4 regions of the Bacillus haynesii genome follow, and region 1 is predicted to be linked to each of the others. Evidence: riboswitches for the same ligand, from Rfam matches in the RefSeq annotation. Region 1 holds a riboswitch; each other region holds the start of a gene.
The links. Region 1 has a riboswitch for S-adenosylmethionine ahead of H2R00_RS09055 (bifunctional homocysteine S-methyltransferase/methylenetetrahydrofolate reductase). Riboswitches for the same ligand answer to the same signal wherever they lie in the genome.
Positions count from the first base shown of each region.

Region 2: linked by a shared signal. The riboswitch ahead of H2R00_RS06735 (YezD family protein) and the one ahead of H2R00_RS09055 (bifunctional homocysteine S-methyltransferase/methylenetetrahydrofolate reductase) in region 1 are both predicted to bind S-adenosylmethionine.
Region 3: linked by a shared signal. The riboswitch ahead of H2R00_RS10215 (methionine ABC transporter ATP-binding protein) and the one ahead of H2R00_RS09055 (bifunctional homocysteine S-methyltransferase/methylenetetrahydrofolate reductase) in region 1 are both predicted to bind S-adenosylmethionine.
Region 4: linked by a shared signal. The riboswitch ahead of metN (methionine ABC transporter ATP-binding protein MetN) and the one ahead of H2R00_RS09055 (bifunctional homocysteine S-methyltransferase/methylenetetrahydrofolate reductase) in region 1 are both predicted to bind S-adenosylmethionine.

Region 1 covers NZ_CP059494.1:1,811,769-1,815,153, forward strand. Annotated here, with positions in the region: partial or broken gene H2R00_RS09045 (CvfB family protein) at 1-674, opposite strand, end outside; gene H2R00_RS09050 (YajQ family cyclic di-GMP-binding protein) at 816-1,307, shown strand; SAM riboswitch class I at 1,385-1,496, shown strand; gene H2R00_RS09055 (bifunctional homocysteine S-methyltransferase/methylenetetrahydrofolate reductase) at 1,576-3,385, shown strand, end outside.
Region 2 covers NZ_CP059494.1:1,368,390-1,371,774, reverse strand. Annotated here, with positions in the region: gene pyrF (orotidine-5'-phosphate decarboxylase) at 1-600, shown strand, start outside; gene pyrE (orotate phosphoribosyltransferase) at 597-1,226, shown strand; SAM riboswitch class I at 1,390-1,496, shown strand; gene H2R00_RS06735 (YezD family protein) at 1,600-1,716, shown strand; gene H2R00_RS06730 (phosphoadenylyl-sulfate reductase) at 1,803-2,504, shown strand; gene H2R00_RS06725 (sulfate permease) at 2,516-3,385, shown strand, end outside.
Region 3 covers NZ_CP059494.1:2,056,405-2,059,789, reverse strand. Annotated here, with positions in the region: gene H2R00_RS10230 (ABC transporter ATP-binding protein) at 1-165, shown strand, start outside; gene H2R00_RS10225 (ABC transporter permease) at 158-1,099, shown strand; gene cspB (cold shock-like protein CspB) at 1,215-1,415, opposite strand; SAM riboswitch class I at 1,719-1,832, shown strand; gene H2R00_RS10215 (methionine ABC transporter ATP-binding protein) at 1,932-2,933, shown strand; gene H2R00_RS10210 (methionine ABC transporter permease) at 2,936-3,385, shown strand, end outside.
Region 4 covers NZ_CP059494.1:3,900,410-3,903,794, reverse strand. Annotated here, with positions in the region: gene H2R00_RS19280 (methionine ABC transporter permease) at 1-371, opposite strand, end outside; gene metN (methionine ABC transporter ATP-binding protein MetN) at 364-1,389, opposite strand; SAM riboswitch class I at 1,506-1,613, opposite strand; gene H2R00_RS19270 (SCP2 sterol-binding domain-containing protein) at 1,797-2,144, opposite strand; gene H2R00_RS19265 (thioredoxin family protein) at 2,266-2,574, opposite strand; gene H2R00_RS19260 (toprim domain-containing protein) at 2,600-2,944, opposite strand; gene H2R00_RS19255 (YusG family protein) at 3,007-3,243, opposite strand; gene gcvH (glycine cleavage system protein GcvH) at 3,304-3,385, opposite strand, start outside.

The sequences.
Region 1 (3,385 bases):
CAAGGCATCCTGCTTTCTCGGCAGAAGCGACAGATTAACAGAACCGTCTTCTTTTACTTTGATCACCCTTGCGGTCAGCTTTTCGCCGAGCCTCGGCTCTTCCTTTCGCTCAGAAGAATGGATGAAGCCTCTGATGCCGGCTTCAGAAATCATAAAAGAGCCCGATGCGATCAAGCGGTAGATCGTCCCGGTGAGTTCTTTATTCATCAGGTCGGGTGAAGCTTCGGTAAACAGCTCGCTGATCTTGTCCTCCGGCGCCGGTTTGGCAAACATCCTTCCGTGCCCCGTGATTTTCAGCATACAGTACAGCCTGTCCCCTTTTTGCGGCCATACTGATTCATACGGCGGGAGATGCTCTGTCGCGACGAGGGCGTCTTTCGAGAGCCCGACATCGACGAAAACCCCCATTCCGCTGACGGCATCAACGACTTCCACCCAGCCGTACTGTTCAGCGCTGATGATCGGCTTTCTCATCGTAGCCGCCAAACGATCTTCATGATCGACATACAAAAAGACATCGACCTCTTCTCTGTCTTCAATATCCTCGGTGATCTCGCTCTGATGCAGAAGGACCGCCGTATCGCCGTCCGTCAAAAAGTAACCGTAATCGGCTTTATGATCTATTTTCAATGTTAGCTGCTGTCCTGGTTTCATACTGCTTCTTCCTTTCTTATCCGCCTGTTTTTCTTTTACTTATTATTCCTCCAATGTTCAAATTATTGCCAGATCGCGGCCAGGCAAAACCGCTCGATATTGGAAGTTTCACCTTATTCTACTATAATTGACTCATAAGTAAAATGGATGGAGGTTTTCACATGGCGAAAGAAAGCTCATTTGATATCGTCTCAAAGGTTGAACTGCCTGAAGTTCAAAACGCAATCCAGACCGCTCTCAAGGAAATCGGCACACGCTATGATTTCAAAGGGTCAAAAAGCAGCATCACACTCGAAGGAGACGAGCTCGTTCTCGTATCAGACGACGAATTTAAAATGAACCAGCTGAAAGACGTGCTTGTCGGCAAACTGATCAAGCGGAACGTCCCGACGAAAAACATCGAATACTCAAAGCTCGAGAACGCTTCAGGCGGCACGGTCAGACAGCGCGGAAAGTTAGTTCAGGGCATCGATAAAGAAAACGCAAAGAAAATCAATAACCTGATAAAAAAATCGGGTCTGAAAGTTAAATCGCAAGTGCAGGATGATCAAGTCCGCGTAACCGGAAAAAATAAAGACGACCTTCAGCAAATCATCGCGATGGTGAGGGAAGCCGACCTGCCGATTGATGTCCAATTTATAAATTTTCGATAAATTCTTAATTTACTGTTGATTATTCCCCCGATTTTCGGTAAATTGAGTAAAAGTAATCAATAGAAACTAAATAGCTGTTCTTATCAAGAGAGGCAGAGGGACTGGCCCGATGAAGCCTCAGCAACCGGTGAATGAATATTCATGACCAAGGTGCTAAATCCAGCAAGCAGTCTGCTTGGAAGATAAGAAGACGGACAAATGTCGATGAAAAGTCTTCTGCTCCACAGAAGACTTTTTTGTTTATCAAGAATGATTAAGGGGGAAAACGATGGGTTTTTTGGAGGATATAAAAAGCAAAACGTTAATCGCTGACGGCGCAATGGGCACGCTTCTGTATTCCTATGGGATCGACAGGTGTTTTGAGGAACTGAACATCTCCAAGCCCGAAGAAGTGAGACGCGTCCACGAAGCGTATGTACAGGCCGGTGCCGACATCATTCAAACGAACACGTACGGCGCAAACTTCATCAAGCTGTCCAGATACGGACTCGAAGACGAAACAAAACAAATCAATGAAAAAGCGGTCCGTCTCGCCCGCTCCGCCGCCGGCTCTGCTTATGTTCTCGGTACGCTCGGCGGTATCCGGACGTTCAACAAAAACTCGTATTCTCTCGAGGACATTAAAAGAAGCTTCCGCGAACAGCTCTATCTTCTGTTAAATGAGCAGCCGGACGGACTTCTGCTCGAAACCTATTATGATTTAGAAGAAGCGCGCGAAGTTTTAAAGATTGCCAGAAAGGAAACGGAGCTGCCGATCATTTTGAATGTCTCGATGCACGAAGAGGGCGTTCTTCAGGACGGAACCCCGCTTGTGGACGGTCTGAAGCAGCTGGCATCACTCGGCGCAGACGTCGTCGGCATCAACTGCCGCCTCGGCCCTTATCATATGATCAGAGCGCTTGAAGAAGTCCCGCTTTTAGAAGACGCCTATCTTTCCGTCTATCCGAACAGCAGCCTCCCATCCCTTGTCGAAGGCAGGCTTGTTTATGAGACGGATGATGAATATTTCAGGGAAAGCGCGGAGGAATTCCGCAATCAAGGCGCACGGATCATCGGCGGCTGCTGCGGAACGACGCCGAACCACATCAGAGCGATGGCTGAGGCGGTCAAGGGGCTTCCTCCAGTCACCGAAAAACGCGTGAAAATCAGAAAGAAAGCGGCGCTTGCCGTTCAAAACGAAAGGACAGAGCCCGCTCTTGACGATCTGGCCAAGCAGAAACGGTCCATTATCGTCGAGCTCGATCCTCCAAAACAATTAAACTTTGAGAAATTTTTGCACGCCGCAGAGGAGCTAAAATCAGCCGGAATCGATGCACTGACATTGGCGGACAACTCGCTTGCAACACCGAGGATCAGCAATGTCGCCTGCGGCGCGCTCTTAAAACAGCGCCTCGATATGAGGTCGCTGATCCATATCACATGCAGAGACCGCAACCTGATCGGCCTGCAGTCCCATTTAATGGGCCTCGATACTCTGGGGCTGTCAGACGTGCTGGCGATTACCGGCGATCCGTCGAAGATCGGCGACTTTCCGGGAGCGACTTCCGTCTATGACCTGACATCGTTCGATTTGATCAGCCTGATCAAGCAGTTTAACGAAGGCTTGTCCTATTCGGGTAAACCGCTCGGCAAGAAAACGAATTTCTCAGTGGCGGCCGCCTTCAACCCGAATGTCAGACACATTGACAAAGCGGTGAAACGGCTTGAGAAAAAAATCGCCTGCGGCGCAGACTATTTCATTTCTCAGCCCGTCTATTCAGAGGAGCAGCTCATCAAAATCCACGAGGAAACGCGGCATCTTGAAACACCGATCTATATCGGCGTCATGCCGCTGACCAGCAGCCGCAATGCGGAATTCATCCACAACGAAATCCCCGGCATCAAGCTGTCCGATTCAATCCGCGAAAAGATGGCGCTGGCAGGAAACGACAAACAAAAACAGGCCGAGGAAGGGCTCGCGATCGCCCGCTCCCTGCTTGATGCAGCGTGCGACCTGTTCAACGGCATTTATCTGATCACACCGTTTTTGCGGTCTGATTTAACAGCCGAGCTGACGGCATATATCCACCAGAAAGAAA
Region 2 (3,385 bases), 440 kb from region 1:
CAAGAAGGACCTGCCATCCTTGAAAAGTTGCAGGAGCGCGGCTGCCGCATTTTCCTCGATCTAAAGTGCCACGACATTCCAACGACCGTATATAAGGCGATGAAAAGGCTGGCGGGATTTGGCGTCAGTCTTGTCAATGTGCACGCAGCAGGAGGAAAACAAATGATGGAGTCGGCGCTTGAAGGCCTTGAAGCGGGGACTCCGGCAGGCCAAAAACGCCCTTCATTAATTGCCGTGACCCAGCTGACAAGCACGTCTTCAGAAATGCTTCAGCGTGAACTGCTGATTGAAACACCGCTTCTCGATGCAGTTGTTCACTACAGCAAGTTGGCTGAAGAAAGCGGACTTGACGGCGTCGTCTGCTCCGTTCATGAAGCCGAACACATTTACCGGGCTGTGTCTTTAGGTTTTCTGACCGTGACACCCGGAATTCGCATGGCAGATGACAAAAACAACGACCAGGTCCGGGTGGCGACGCCGTCATACGCACGGGAAAAAGGCGTATCGGCGATCGTTGTCGGCCGTTCGATTACACAGGCGGAAGATCCTGTGTCAGCCTACAGAAGAATAGGACATGAGTGGGAGGGAACCAAGGCATGAAAACAGACATTGCAAACCATTTATTAAAAATCAAAGCAGTTTTCCTGCGCCCGAATGAGCCGTTTACATGGGCGAGCGGCATCCTGTCGCCCATCTACTGCGACAACCGTTTGACGCTTTCATATCCGGAAGTAAGGCATGATATAGCTTCAGGGCTTGCCGGACTGATTCAAGACAAATTTCCCGAAGCCGAAATGATCGCCGGTACGGCAACCGCGGGAATCCCCCATGCCGCGCTTGCCGCTGACAGACTGAGCCTGCCGATGTGCTACGTCAGAAGCAAACCGAAGGCGCACGGCAAAGGAAACCAAATTGAAGGAGCCGTTGTAAAAGGACAGAAAGTCGTTGTGATCGAAGATTTAATTTCAACGGGCGGAAGCGTCCTTGAAGCAGCCGCCGCCCTTACAGAGGCGGGATGTGAAGTGCTCGGCGTCGCCGCCATTTTCACTTACGGGCTTCCAAAAGCCGCCGCCGCCTTCAGCGAAGCGGGCGTTGAATATTACACGCTAACTGATTATGATACGTTGACAGAGGCTGCGCTTGCCGGTGGATATATCAGCGAACAGGATGCCGCCAAACTGAAAGAATGGAAGGCGAATCCTGAAAGCAAGTCTTGGATGGACTGATGACCAAAGCCGTATTCTCCTAATGGGAGAACGGCTTTTTTTGCGCCTTTTTGCAGATTTCAAAATAGTAAAATCGGATTATTTTTATTTTTTATTAATCCTATAAAAAAAGTCGGGTTGACTTTTATTCGAATTGTGCTAAAATTTTAAAATAACAAAAGCAAACTTATCAAGAGCGGTGGAGGGACTGGTCCGATGAAACCCGGCAACCTGCGTGTGATGCGTAAGGTGCTACTTCCAGCAAAATGCCCTCATTTTGAGAGATAAGGAATAGCGGAGTTCCTCGTCTTTCTTTCAAAATTGGAAGAAAGATTTTAATTTTTAAGGGGCAGAGGAGGAGCTAGAAGTGAAGACAGATGAACAGCTTGAAAAGGTGATCATCAAAATGAAAGACATGCTGAAAGACATGAATTACGGATCGATCACATTCGTTGTTCAGGACGGCAAAGTCATTCAAATCGAAAAAAATGAAAAAATAAGATTGAAATAGCTGACTAGACAAACTAGAGGCGGTTTTCACAGTTTTTTTCTGCTGGAAGCCGTTTTTTTGTTGGCAAAAAAAAGGGGGAACCGAAAATTTTTACTTACAGCACATGGGAGGAACCAAACATCTCTTTTCAGGAAGATGACTCTTATAAAGGAGCGCTGTCCGTCCTGAAATGGGCGTACGGACATTACGGGGATCAGCTCGTATATGCGTGCAGCTTCGGAATTGAGGGGATCGTCCTGATCGATTTGATTTATAAGGTTAAAAAAGATGCAGTCATCGTTTTCCTTGATACAGGGCTTCATTTTAAAGAAACATATGAAACGATCGACGCTGTCAAAGAACGATATCCAGGCCTTCAGATTATCATGAAAAAACCGGAGCTTACCGTCGAAGAGCAGGCGAAAGAATATGGGGACGAACTATGGAAGACCGCTCCGAATTCCTGCTGTGAAATGAGGAAGGTCATTCCTCTCCGCGAGACGCTATCAGGCTACCCGGCTTGGCTGTCAGGCCTGCGCCGCGAGCAATCGCCCGGGCGGAGCAAAACGAACTTTTTGAACAAAGATGAAAAATTCAAGTCCATCAAAGTTTGTCCGCTCATTCATTGGACGTGGAAGGATATTTGGAGATATGTGACAAAACACGATCTCCCATACAACCCGCTTCATGATCAAGGCTATCCGAGCATCGGCTGCGCTCCGTGCACCTCTCCGGCCTTTACGATGGATGATCTTCGATCAGGCCGCTGGAACGGATCGGCTAAAACAGAATGCGGATTACACGAGTAAGGAGATGAGTCATGGAACTTGCCGCCATTTTATTTAGCATGTTTTTTGCGATGAATATCGGAGCGAGCGGTGCAGCTGCTTCAATGGGAATCGCCTACGGATCTGAAGCCGTCAAAAAGAAGTTTCATGCCCTTCTGATCTGTGCAGCCGGCGTTCTCTCGGGCGCCGTCATCGGCGGCGGAAACGTCGTGAAAACGATCAGCTCAGGCATCATTCCTGAACGGGTGATTTCGCTCGAAATCGTCTGCATTATTATCGGATCGGCGGCGCTGTCGCTCTTTATCGCAAATGTACTTGGCATCCCGCTTTCGACAAGTGAAGTGACAGTCGGATCTGTTGTCGGAGTAGGTGTCGCTTACCAGGTTTTGTATGTGAAATCTTTGCTTGTCATCGTCTCATTTTGGGTCATTGTACCAATCGTCGCTTTTATGTTTACATTTGCGATGGCAAAAATCATGAAAAAAACGATCAAACGTCCAGCCTCGGGAAAAAAAGCAAAGGTTTTGGCGGTCATTCTGTTGATCACCGGGTTTTTTGAAGCCTTCTCAGCAGGCATGAACAATGTCGCAAACGCTGTCGGACCTCTGGTGGCGGCGCATGTTTTGACAGTCGGGGAAGGAACGCTCTACGGCGGACTGTTTGTCGCGCTAGGCGCCCTTTTACTGGGCAGGCGCGTTCTTGAAACAAACGGCAAAAAGATAACGAGATTTTCAAAAGGAGAGGGGATCATCCTTTCCGGAACAGGGGCCGGGCTTGTCATCATCAGTTCAATTTTCGGTTTGCCGGTTCCGCTTGCGCAAGTCACATCATCTTCTATTATAGGGATGGGAATGGCAAAAAACGGCGGCAACGTCTTTCATAAACAAGTGGTCAAAACAATG
Region 3 (3,385 bases), 240 kb from region 1:
GAAGGCGGGATAGAGCTCAGCCTTCAAAAGGATGAAGTGCCTGATTTGATCAAACACTTGACAGACAGCGGTGTCCGCCTATATGAAGTGAAGGCCGTGAACAAATCGCTGGAAGACCGGTTCCTGGAAATCACCGCTGATAAGGAGGAAGCTCAGCATGTTTAATCTCATCGTAAATGAATGGATCAAAATTTTTAATCGAAAAGGCACATACGTCATGATCGGGATTTTGCTGTTATCTGCCATCGGGCTGGGCGTTCTCGCAAAGACGATCGGAGAGACAGACCAAAACCCGGACTGGAAAAAAGAATTGATGCAAGAAAATAAAGATATGAAAGAACAACTTAAAGGGGTCAATAATCCGGCACTTGAAAAAAGCTATGAACGGTCGACCGCCATTAATGAGTATCGAATCAAGCACGATTTGCCGGAAGACGGGGACTATTCGGCCCTGTCGTTCATCAGCGACGCGAGCAGCATCATTCCCCTCGCCGGTCTGTTTGTGATCACGGTGGCGGCGGGAATCGTTGCGAATGAATTCAGCTGGGGAACGGTGAAGCTGCTTGTCATCAGGCCGATCAGCCGCTTTAAAATTCTGCTGGCAAAATATTTTACAGTCCTGCTTTTTGCATTGGCTTTGCTTTTCATTCTGTTCGCATGCGCGGGTATCACAGGCCTTGCTTTATTCGGGACAGGCGACGGCAGCCAGGTTCACTTGGCGTACACCGATGGAACAGTTGAAGAAAAAAGCCTGCTGCTGCACTTGGCCGGCAGCTATTTGCTGAATTCAATTTCGCTTCTGATGATGGCGACTATGGCCTTTATGATTTCAACGGTTTTCAGAAACAGCTCGCTTGCCGTAGGTATTTCAATTTTTCTTTTGGCAATGGGCGGAACGGTGACAAACTTGCTTGCGACGAAATTTGAATGGGTGAAATACATCTTATTTGCCAACACTGATCTCACTCAATACTTTGACGGATCTCCGCTTGTTTCAGATATGACGCTGGGATTCTCGATTGTGGTGCTCGCTGTCTATTTTCTCGTTTTTCATGTGCTCGCTTTTGGTGTATTCACAAAAAGAGACATTGCTTCATAAGCGGTATTCTCAAAAAAAGCCTCACGCCGGTTTCCGGGCGTGAGGCTTTTTTAAAATATAAAAAGACTGCTGACATTCGGTCAGCAGTCCTGTATGAAGATCAGCGGTTCACAGCTTACGCTTTTGTTACGTTAGCAGCTTGTGGTCCGCGGTTTCCTTCAACGATTTCGAAAGATACAGATTGGCCTTCTTCCAAAGTTTTGAAGCCTTCGCCTTGAATAGCAGAGAAATGAACGAATACATCGTCTTGTCCTTCAACTTCGATGAATCCGAAACCTTTTTCAGAGTTAAACCATTTTACTTTACCTTCTAGCATGAAATTTCCTCCTAAAGCGATAACGCTTAAATTCACTATTCTTGCTCTAAAACAAACTTCCAAGACGAAAACTCTTACAAAACTTTCTTCTTAAAGATAGTTCGAACAAAAATAATTACCTTTACTTTACCAGTGTTTAAGCGAAATTACAACTGCTAAACACAATTTTTTTAAAAAAAGTGAAATTTAATGATCAGGGTGAGAAATAAAGCATTGAAAAGAGAGTTTTTGAAATTTTCACGAATCTGATTGACAACATTTCAAAGAAGCTGTAAAGTTAGGTAAAACTTCATGCAACAACACTTCTTATTCAGAGAGGCGGAGGGAATTGGCCCTGAGAAACCTCGGCAGCGGGTTCTGCAAACAGCAGAATACTGTGCCACATCCAACAAGCCGTACGGGCTTGGAAGATAAGAAGAGAGCGGACCCACTCTATTTACTTTGTGTCGTCAAAGGCTTCTTCTTATTTTTAAGAAGAAGCCTTTTTTGTTAGCCAAAAAGAGGAGGAAGATCATCATGATTACATTTGAAGGCGTTGAAAAGGTCTATGAAAGTGGCGGACAGAAGGTCCATGCGCTCAATGGAGTCGACCTTCATGTGGATAAAGGGGAAATATACGGCGTCATCGGATTCAGCGGTGCAGGGAAAAGCACGCTGATCCGCTGTGTGAACTTCCTTGAAAAACCGACGGCCGGAAAGGTTTTCGTCGGCGGAAGAGACTTAATGTCCTTGTCGAAAGCAGAGATTCGCACTGTAAAAAGGAAGATCGGCATGGTATTTCAGCATTTTAACCTGCTAAATTCAAAAACGATTTTTGCTAATGTCGCAGAGCCGCTCGCGCTTGTCAAAACGCCGAAAGCCGAAATAAAGCAAAAAGTGACGGAGCTGCTCCGTTTTGTCGGGCTTGAGGATAAAGCCCGCGATTATCCGGATCAGCTTTCGGGCGGCCAAAAGCAGCGCGTCGGCATTGCCCGGGCGCTGGCGACAAATCCGGAAGTTCTGCTCTGCGATGAAGCGACATCCGCGCTTGATCCGCAGACGACCGGCGATATTTTGAAGCTGCTGAAGCGCGTCAACGAACAATATAACATCACGATACTGTTAATCACCCATGAAATGAATGTGGCAAAAGAAATCTGCGACAAAGTCGCGGTCATTGAAAAAGGAAGAATTATTGAATCAGGTAGTGTGTTTGACGTATTTTCCGCGCCGGAAACCGAAACGGCGAAAAGCTTTGTCAAATCAGCCATCGACCACGAGATACCTGAATCGATTCAAAAATTAAATGTGAAGCACCTTTACCAGCTTCAATTTGTCGGTGAATCTTCTGGGAAGCCTTTTCTTTCTCAAGTGGCAAAGCGATTTGACGTAGAAGTCAACATTCTGCACGGAACGATTACAGAGCTTCAGGGAATTCCGTTTGGCAGCATGACGGTCGAACTGCAGGGGGAAGATGGTGAAATCGGGCGCGCGCTCGAATATATACGCAGAGAAAACATTCGCATCAGGGAGGTATAAGCATGCTTGTTACATATGACCAAATCATTGACGCACTGGTTCAAACGATTCAAATGACAGTTTTTTCGCTTTTATTTTCAAGCGTGATCGGCATTCCGCTCGGCATTTTGCTGGTTGTCACAAGGAAGGGGCATCTGCTTGAAAATCCGGCAGTTTTTACGGTTGTCAATATGATCATTAACATTTTCCGGTCCGTCCCGTTTATCATTTTGATGGTTGCTTTAATTCCGGTGACAAGGCTGATTGTGGGGACGTCCATCGGCACAACGGCAGCGATTGTTCCCCTGACTTTTTATGCTGGGCCTTACATCGCTAGGCTCGTTGAGAACTCTCTGCTTGAAGTCGATCCGGGAGTCATTGAAGCTGCTGAAGCAATGGGAGCGACTCCGAGGCAGATCATCTTCAGGTTTTTGATTCCGGAAGCGCTCGGTTCGCTGGTGCTGAGTTTTACG
Region 4 (3,385 bases), 2.1 Mb from region 1:
ACACCTTTATCAACTTCGCGCAAAGCGATTTCAACTAGGCGGGCATAGAACGGAGCCGATGCGATAATCAAAGCCGGAAGTGCGGCGTTCGGCCCCAGGATCGTGTTCATTAAAAACTTTGTGAAACCGAGCAGCAGAATAATCAATATAATAAAAGGAATAGACCTGAACACATTGACAATTGCCGATATTACACCGTTAACGACCCGGTTCTGCCAAATGTTTCCTTTTGAAGTCAAATACAGCAGCATACCGAGAATCACTCCGATGATAAAAGCAAACAATAGGGAAATTCCTGTCATATATATCGTTTCATACGTAGCTTCCCACAGCTGCTCCATATCTACGTTTGGAAACAGTTTTTCAAACATTCGTGATCACCTCTGCTTCTACCTGGCGGCTCTTGATGAAATCGACCACATCATTGACCTCGTTTTCATGTCCGTCGACATGAATGAACAATGAACCGTATGCGCCGTCCTGAGTTTGCGAGATTTTGCCTTGAAGGATGTTGACTTCAACATTGAACTTCCGAATGATCTGCGTGATCAGCGGCGATTCGGCTGCTTCACCGACGAAGGTGAGCTTGATCGTCCGTCCGGATGTCGTTTCTTCGAGGAAATGCTTCAGCGTTTCCTTTGTTTCCACCGGTTCTGTTACCTGCTGAACAAAGCGCTTTGTCATTTCTTCCTTCGGCTTGAGGAATACGTTCAGCACATCGCCTTCTTCTACGACCTTTCCGTTTTCCATGACGGCCACTCTGTGGCAGATTTTCCTGATGACATGCATTTCATGAGTAATCAGGACAATGGTCAGCCCGAGCCTTTCATTGATATCGGACAGAAGACCCAGGATCGAGTCAGTCGTCTGCGGATCAAGCGCTGATGTCGCTTCATCGCATAAGAGAACTTTCGGATTGTTTGCGAGCGCCCGTGCGATGCCGACGCGCTGCTTTTGCCCTCCGCTAAGCTGTGAAGGGTAGGCGTTTTCCTTGCCTTCAAGACCGACAAGCTTAATCAGTTCAGCGACTCTTTTCAGACGTTTTGCTTTGCTGACACCGGCGATCTCCAGCGGAAACGCAATATTGTCGCGCACCGTTCTTGACCACAAGAGGTTGAAATGCTGGAAAATCATGCTGATTTCCTGCCTTGCATTCCTCAGCTTCTTCCCTTTGATCTCGCTGATTGTTCTGCCGGCTACTTCAACCGTACCTGAAGTCGGCTGTTCAAGTCCGTTCAAGAGACGGATCAAGGAGCTTTTTCCAGCTCCGCTATATCCAATAATTCCGAAGATTTCACCTTTTTTAATCGTAAGGGTGACATCTTGGACAGCATTGACATCTCCATGCTTTGACCGATAAATCTTTGAAACATTTTGAAGATTTATCAAAAGCCATCACCTGCTTTCTTGCTCAATTCTCATAGTTGTCTAAATTCCTGATCAAACAATGAAAAAAGCCTTTCTGCACACATGAGCAGAAAGGCTTTTGAATAGTCTGGGCCTTTCTCTCATCTTTCAAAGCATAATGCTTCGCGTGAATTGGCACCATTTCAACACGTGTTGATGGTTGCCGGGTTTCATAGGGCACTTCCCTCCACCTCTCTGGATAAGAGAAACATATATTTATTTTTTGATTATTATGATCGGAATTCTTAAAGTAGGATATCATGCGGAAAAATAGTTGTCAACTATTTTTCTTAAGACAATCGGCCTACGGCGAAAAGAGACGAACGCAAACGCCCGTCCCTGTCTGACTTATACACGGAATGTGCCGATTTTTCAAATTTTTAATAAGTCTATGAATAAAGATCGCTGTTTTTAAAGAAGCCGTCCGTCAGCCATAAAATCGCTTCAAGCTTCAATAAAGCTCTGAAAGAGCCTTTAACTTTAACAGTGCCGCGCTGTACGAGATGCTGCAACGAAATGTCACCGTGTAGAAGGTCAATAATCTCGCTTTGCTCTCCAAAAAAGGTCAAATGAGCTTTTTCTACAGGAGAAGATTTTTCCATTTCCCCTTTTTCGTTGATCGCTAACGTAAAAGCTTCTTTCTCGCCTTGAAACGTAATCAGCAAAGCCGTTGTAGATAATAGAGGTTTTAAAAAAAGAGCCTTGTCCTCTCTTTCTATCAATCCCATTTTCTCCAACTGTATAACCTCCTGTAAATTGGTCATACTTACAGATTCTCTGTCTGCCGCAGGAGTTCCTTTAGGAATTGCTCGACAAGTTTTTGCTGGTTATTTCCCGAGAAATATGTCAAAACCGCCCTTAATCCACAACATTTTGTTTAATCGTATCATATAAGTAGGAAACGGAGTGAAAAGCGTATTCTTTTTTGACGACTCGCCCGTTTTTGTAAAGGATAAAACACGGAACGCTTTCTATTTCCTGCTCCTTGGCAAATGACGGGGAATAATTGAGATTGTTTTTATAAAAAGGAACGTCCTTCATCATTTCATCAACGACTTCCAGCATTCTTCCGGCCAGTTGACACGTTCCGCAGAACGGCGTGTATACATATAGAAGACAGGTTTCATGCTCAAGCCGTTTTAGCTCTTTTTCTTGAAGTTCTTGCATCTGTTGAACCGCACCTCAATACTTTTTATAATAGATATTTTGTATGTACCCGGATGTTTGAACGAAATAATACTTCTGCAACATGCTGACTCGGGGCGGAAGCGACTTCTTTGTATACTCTATCGATGTATAGATGCGAAGCTTGGGGGAGCTCCCTCTTCAGCTGACGGCGGAGCTTTTCGCCTGATTCATCGGCATCCACCAGGATATAAACGTCTTTATCAAACAGCGTCTCGGCGAATTCATCGAGTTTTGCCTGGCTGATCGTTCCGTTTGTGCAAATGATGTCCACGGGCTCTTCGATGACATGCTTCACTTTTTGCTTATCTGATTTCCCTTCGACAATCATGACTTTTTCATTTTCCGGCATATGGATCACCTTTAAAGATTTACTTGTAAAAAAAGGCAGTGAATATTCACCGCCTGACTTGATTAACACCAGCCTTGGTGGTCATCACAGTCTACATATTTAGCATCCGGTCCGCTTACGGTATCCGCCATTTTGTAAAACTTTTCATCTTGGAATGAATATCCAGATTTCAACTCGTATTGATCCTTGCCGGTCATTCGGCCGATCAGCTCATTTTCATGATACAGCTGCGTTCCACCGTTTTTTAATCGGCTTTCCACATGTTCTGTAATATCAATACGTTCTTTTTTCAGCGTCAATTTGGACACCCCCTCTTGATATAGAGTATCCAAACGACGAACAGCTATCCTGAATAATCCTTAGTCTTCTTTTATCATGTCCTCATATTGCTCGGCTGTCATCAGATTTTCGATTTCAGAAGCATCAGACGGCTCGACAATA